2 regions of the Dyella sp. KRB-257 genome follow, and region 2 is predicted to be linked to the other one. Evidence: predicted binding sites of a transcription regulator. Region 2 holds the regulator's gene; the other holds the start of a gene.
The links. Region 2 encodes HrcA, which represses chaperone genes, less so after heat shock. Its sites were predicted from a motif close to TTNGCACTCNNNNNNNNNGAGTGCNAA; they were not measured.
Positions count from the first base shown of each region.

Region 1: the regulator HrcA is predicted to act here: its motif matches at 1,240-1,266, upstream of rpoH (RNA polymerase sigma factor RpoH).

Region 1 covers NZ_JBMSDZ010000008.1:136,735-140,144, forward strand. The annotation lists gene ACO2Q2_RS08785 (response regulator) at 1-393, shown strand, start outside; gene ung (uracil-DNA glycosylase) at 390-1,115, shown strand; gene rpoH (RNA polymerase sigma factor RpoH) at 1,295-2,158, shown strand; gene tal (transaldolase) at 2,401-3,354, opposite strand.
Region 2 covers NZ_JBMSDZ010000005.1:211,985-215,394, reverse strand. The annotation lists gene grpE (nucleotide exchange factor GrpE) at 107-649, opposite strand; gene hrcA (heat-inducible transcriptional repressor HrcA) at 731-1,792, opposite strand; gene recN (DNA repair protein RecN) at 1,945-3,410, shown strand, end outside.

The DNA of each region.
Region 1 (3,410 bases), on a different contig from region 2:
GTGGCGCTGGCGACCCGCCGCATGATGGAAAAGATCGGCCTCACCGTGCGCCACGTGGTGAGCGTGGAAGACGCGCTGGCGCTGCTGGAAGCCGATCGCGAGCTCGGCTGGGTGGGCGCCGACGTGGTGCTCACCGACGTCAGCCTGAAGGGCGAGCTGACCGGCGGCGACCTGCTCGAGCGCATCCGCACCGACTTCGGCTACGGCAAGGGACGGCTGCCGGTGCTGGTGATGACCGGCGACGAGAACCCGGCCAACCAGGCGGCCCTGCTCAAGGCGGGCGCCAACGACCTGGTCGAGAAGCCGGTGGAAGAACACCTGCTGATCACCAAGCTGCTGTTCCAACTGCGCATGGCGCAGCACCTGCGCTCGCTCAACGAGCCGCCGGCATGAGTGGCGAGCGCATCCGGCTGGAGGCCGGCTGGAAGACCCGCATCGGCGATTACCTCGAACGCCCGGAAATGCGCGCGCTGGCCGATTTCCTGCGCACGGAAAAACGCGCCGGCAAGGAGATCTATCCTCCGGGGCCGGAGATCTTCGCTGCGTTCGACCACACGCCGTTCGACGCGGTGCGGGTGGTGATCCTCGGCCAGGACCCGTACCACGGGCCGGGCCAGGCGCACGGCCTGTGCTTCTCGGTGCGTCCGGGCGTGCCGGTGCCGCCGTCGCTGGACAACATCTTCAAGGAAATCAGCCGCGACCTGGGCATCCCGCGGCCCGACCACGGCTGCCTCACGCCGTGGGCCGACCGCGGCGTGCTGCTGCTCAACGCGGTGCTGACCGTGCAGCGCGGCCAGGCCGGTTCGCACCAGGGCAAGGGCTGGGAAGGCTTCACCGACGCGGCGATCGAGGCGCTCAACCGCGAGCGCGAGGGTATCGTGTTCCTGCTCTGGGGCAGCTACGCCCAGCGCAAGGGGCGGCTGATCGACACCCGGCGCCATCATGTACTCACCGCGGTGCATCCCTCGCCGCTCTCGGCCCATCGCGGTTTCATCGGCTGCGGGCACTTTTCGGCCGCCAATGCCTGGCTGCAGCGGGAAGAGATGACGCCGATCGACTGGTCGCTGCCGCCGCGGGCGGCGCTGGCAGACGGAGCCGGGCTTCACACAAGGTGAATGTCCAACGCGGAGAATGCTGCGCCTGCCCCGGCCGACTGGATTTCCTGTCGGCCTTTCTGTACCATTCGGTTCAATAAGTCGACGCGGCGGCCATCTCCCGCGCCGGAACTTTGTGCCGGCTTTAGCACTCCAAACAACCGAGTACTAAGCTGCTCCCCATTCAGGAGGTTTCGTCCATGTCCCAGGCCTTGGTCACCGCCAACATTCCGGTACCCAACCTCGTTGGTAGTCTGGATGCCTATATCTCGGCGGTGCACCGCATTCCGGTGCTCAGCCAGGAAGAGGAGCAGGCGCTGTCGCGCCGCTACCTCGAAGAAAACGACCTGTCGTCGGCCAGGAAACTGGTGATGTCGCACCTGCGTTTCGTGGTGCACGTGGCCCGCGGTTACTCGGGCTACGGTCTGCAGCTCGGCGACCTGATCCAGGAAGGCAACATCGGCCTGATGAAGGCGGTCAAGCGTTTCGACCCCGACCAGGGCGTGCGCCTGGTGAGCTTTGCCGTGCACTGGATCCGTGCCGAGATGCACGAGTTCATCCTCAAGAACTGGCGCATCGTGAAGGTCGCCACCACCAAGGCGCAGCGCAAGCTGTTCTTCAACCTGCGCAAGAGCAAGAAGCGCCTGGGCTGGATGAACGCCGAGGAAGTACGCACGGTGGCGAAGGATCTGGGCGTGCCCGAGGCGACCGTGCGCGAGATGGAATCGCGGCTGTCCGGTCGCGACGTCGGCTTCGAGGCCCCCGTCGATGCGGACGAAGACGCCAAGCCCGCGCCGGCCGCATTCCTGGTGGACGATGGTGCCGATCCGTACGACAACGTGTCCGACGCCGATCACTCCGACAACCAGCTCGAAACGCTGTCGGCCGCGCTGGAGAAGCTGGACGGCCGCTCGCGCGACATCATCCAGCGCCGCTGGCTCAACGACGACAAGGCCACGCTGCAGGATCTGGCCGACGAGTACGGCGTGTCGGCCGAGCGCATCCGCCAGGTCGAGGCCAATGCGATGAAGAAGATGCGCGGGCTGTTTGCCGCCACGGCCTGATCGACGCGTCATCAGCAGCAAGCAAAAAACGGCCCCGCGAGGGGCCGTTTTCGTTGCTGTCGGGCGTTTTCGCCAGCAGCCTGTCGGGCTTTGCTGATAGAGGCGAGAAGTCGGCTGTGCGAGGCGAGGACAGATTTTCGACGTTTCGTCGGCCCATAGTGGTTCTATGGGGCAGCGAAGCGGCGGAAATATGGACCGTACAGCCGGATCCGCAGCCCGGCCGAGCAAAGCCCGACGGGCTGCTAGAGCCTGGCAGCCAGCAGCTTTTCCAGCTTCACCTGGTCGGCGGCGAACTTGCGGATGCCGTCGGCCAGCTTGTCGCTCGCCATCGCGTCCTGGTTATGGCCCCAGCGGAAGGCCGGCTCGCTGAGCGGCGCCGGATGCGGCTCGCGACGGCCAGTGTCCTGGAGTGCGCGCGGCAGCGGATCGTGGCTGGCGTCGAGCTTCTCCAGCAGCTCGGGGCTGATGGTGAGACGGTCGCAGCCGGCCAGTGCGCGGATCTGCCCCGCGTTGCGGAAGCTCGCCCCCATCACCACCGTCTCGAAGCCGTGGCGCTTGTACCAGTCGTAGATGCGGCGTACCGACTGCACGCCGGGATCCTGCTCGGGCTCGAACGATGTCGCGTCGGTGTTGGCCACGTACCAGTCCATGATGCGCCCGACGAACGGCGAGATCAGGAACACGCCCGCCTCGGCGCAGGCCACCGCCTGCTCAAACGAGAACAGCAAGGTGAGGTTGCACTGGATGCCATGCCGTTCCAGCTGCTCGGCGGCGCGGATGCCTTCCCAGGTGGAGGCGATCTTGATCAGGATCCGGTCGCGCTTCACGCCGGCGTCCTCGTACAGCCCGATCAGCCGCTCGGCCTTGGCGATGGTCGCATCGGTGTCGAAGGACAGTCGCGCATCGACCTCGGTCGACACCCGGCCCGGCACCAGGTCGAGGATCTTGCGGCCGACCGCCACGGCGAGATGGTCGCCGGCGTCGACGATCTGCTGCTCGCGGTCGTGGCTGCGCGACTTCGCCCACGTCAACGCCTCGTCCAGCAGCGGCGCGTAGGCGGGAATGCCGGCGGCCTTGAGCAGCAGCGAGGGATTGGTGGTGGCGTCGACCGGCTTGTAGCGGGTGATCGCCTCGATGTCGCCGGTGTCGGCGACCACGGTGGTGTACAGGCGAAGTTGTTCGAGCTGCGATGCCATGGGGGCCTCCTGACTGTCAGCCGACAAGTATAGGCGGCAGGGGTGGCGATCCCGTG
Region 2 (3,410 bases):
GAGCGGCTCCGCGGCCGCGAACTGGTTTTCAGAATGGGGCCCGGCCTGGGCGATTCAATGCCGACGGACCCACGGGTTTGGCAGCTGTTGCGGTCGATTGCCCGGGTCAGTCCTGGGCTACCGCCACCAGCGCCGGTCGCAGCAGGCGGTCGTTGAGCACGTAGCCCTTCTGCAGCACGCTGACCACGGTGCCCGGCGCCTGCCCCGGCGCGGCGACCATGCTCACCGCGTGGTGGCGCTCCGGATCGAGCGGCTGGCCGAGCGGATCGACCTGAACCATGCCGTTGCTCTCGGCCACCTTGAGCAGGGACTTCAGCGTCAGGCTGATGCCCTCGCGGATCGCCGCGATGTCGCCGCCTTCCACCGCCAGGCCGCGCTCCAGGCTGTCGTACACCGGCAGCAGGTCGTTGAGCAGCTTCTCGTTGGCGAAGCGCCGCGCCTGATCCAGATCACGCTGTAGCCGGCGACGCTGGTTCTCCAGGTCGGCGCGCTCGCGCAGCACCGTCTCGCGCAGCTCGGCGTTGCTGGCCTCGAGCTCGGCGATGCGCGCCTCCAGGGCCGCGGTGTCGGCGGCGTCATCGGCCGCGGCATCGCGCGGCTGGACGTGTTCGCGGCCCTGTTCCGGCGCCTGCGGATCATTGTTCTGCATACATCCACTCCAACAGAAAACCCGGGCCGGCAAGACTTGCCGGCCACCGATATGTGCGGGGAACCCCGCCTCCCGGGGCGGTTATAGGGTCGTCGCGGCCCTATTCAAGGCGTCGCTGAGCAATCCGGCAGTGGCCTGCACCACGGGAATGACCCGCTCGTAGGCCATGCGGGTCGGGCCGATCACCCCGATCGCCCCGAGCACACGGCCCTGCGCGCCGTAACTGGCGGTGACCACGCTGCAGCCATCGAGCGCGGTAAAGCCCGACTCCTCGCCGATGAACAGTCGCACGCCCGGCGCGCGGGCGCACACCTCCATCAGCTGGAGCAGTTCGCTCTTCTTCTGGAACGCTTCGAACAGCTCACGCAGGCGGTCGAGGTCGGCCAGCTCCGCGTATGCCATCAGGTTGGTCTGGCCGCTGACCAGCACGTCCTCGCCCCCGGCGTGCGGCGTGAACGAGGCGGCGGCCAGCTCGACCGAGCTGGCCAGCAGCCGGTTGAGCTCGCTGCCCGCCTCGCGGATCTCGTGCAAGAGGTGGGCACGGATATCGTCCAGCCGCAGGCCGGCGAAATGGGCATTGAGGTAATTGGCCGCCTGTTCCAGTTCGCGCGCGTCCAGCGGCTTGGCCAGGCGCACGATGCGGTTCTGCACCTGGTTGTCGGAAAACACCAGCACCACCAGCACCTGGGCATCCGGCAGCGCCACGAAATCGATGTGGCGCAACGGGAAATCGCCCTGCCGCGGCACGCTGACGACGCCCGCGAAATGGGTCATCGCCGACAACAGCGTGGACACGTTGCCAAGCAGGTCGCGCGTGGTCGACGGCTGCGGCGGCAGCTCGCGCTTGAGCCGCGCCATGTCGTCGCGCGCCACCGGCTGCAGCTCGATCAGGCTGTCGACGAACAAACGCAGGCCGCGCGGCGTGGGGATGCGACCGGCCGAGGTATGCGGCGACACCACCAGGCCGGCCTCTTCCAGATCGGCCATGATGTTGCGGATCGTGGCCGGGCTCACGTCCAGCCCCGACGAGCGCGACAGCGTGCGCGAGCCCACGGGTTCGCCATCGGCCAGGTACTGTGCGATCAGCGTGCGCAGCAGCCGCCGGGCGCGGGCGTCGAGTTCGTGGCCGTGGAGAAGAGGCATGCGCTGTGGCAATCCTTGAGACAGGCAAGAAATAAGGTGTCGCGCCCTGCTTTGCAAGCCGGCTGCGCCAGACTGCCCCGTCCTGAGACGGGGCCTCGCCGGCACCGGCGGCGCTCCCTACAATCCCCGTACTCGCCAGACACCAGGCCACCATGCTCACTTCGCTTTACGTCCGACATTTCGCCGTCGTAGAAGAAGCCGAGATCACCCTCGGCCCCGGGCTGACCGTGGTCAGCGGGGAAACCGGCGCCGGCAAATCACTGCTGGTCGACGCGCTGATGCTGCTGGCCGGGTCGCGTGCCGACAGCGGCATGGTGCGTGCTGGCAGCGACCGCGCCGAGCTGGCCGCGGAATTCGACCTGGGCGACCTGTCCGAGGCGCGTGCCTGGCTGCAGCGCGAGGAACTGGACGACGGCGGCGCCTGCCAGTTGCGCCGCGTGATCCGCGCCGAGGGCAGCTCGCGCGCCTGGATCAACGGGCGTCCGGCCAACGCCAGCCAGCTCGGCGAGCTGGCCACGCTGCTGGTGGAAATCCACGGCCAGCACGAGCATCAGGCGTTGCTGTCGCGCACCCACCAGATGACCCTGCTGGATGCCTATGCCGGCCATGAGGAAACGCTGGGCCAGGTCCGCGAGCTGGCGGTGCAGTGGCGCGAGCTCGGTGCGCGCATCCGCAAGCTCAGCGGCGGCGATGATCGCGACCGGCGTCTGGAACTGCTGCGCCACGAAGTCGGCGAACTGGAAAAGTGGGCGCTGCCGGCGGCCGAACTGGCCGAGCTGGAAGCCTCGCACAAGCGCCTGGCCAATGCCGGGCGACTGGCCGAAGGCGCTTCCGGCGTGGTCGAACTGCTCGACGGCGACAGCGAATTCGCCCTGCGCCGCGCCCTGGGGCGGGCGCATGCGGAGCTGACCCGGCTGGCCGCGCTGGACGAGCGGCTCAATCCGCTGCTGGAACTGGTCGACAATGCCGGCATCCAGCTCAGCGAGGCCTCCGACGACCTGGCGCGCTATGCGCAGGACGTCGACCTGGACCCGGATCGCTTCGCCCAGGTGGACGCCCATCTCGCCCGCCTGCACGAACTTGGCCGCCGCCACCGCCTGCCGCCGGCCGAACTCCACGACAAGCTGCTGTCCATGCGCGAGGAACTGGCCGAACTCGAAGGAGCCGGCGAGGCGCTGCAGGCCCTGGCAGCGAAGCAACAGCGGCTGCGCGCCGACTACACCGAAGCGGCAGCCCGCCTGGGCCGGCAACGCCGCGCCGCCGCCGAACGCCTCGGCGGCGAGGTGAGCGCACTGATGGGCGAGCTGGGCATGGCCGGCGGCATATTGCGGGTCGAGCTGGAACCCCTGGACGGCGACGAGCCCGACCCACAAGGGCTTGAACGCTGCGAGCTGCTCGTCAGTGCCAATCCGGGCCAGCCGCCGCGGCCACTGCGCAAGGTGGCCTCGGGCGGCGAGCTGGCGCGCATCAGCCTCGCCATCGAGGTAGCCACGCTGGGCAAGGACAGCGTGGGCACCATGGTCTTCGACGAGGTCGATGCCGGCATCGGCGGGGCGGTCGCCGAAGTGGTCGGACAGAAGCTGCGCGCGCTGGGCGCCACCCGCCAGGTGCTGTGCGT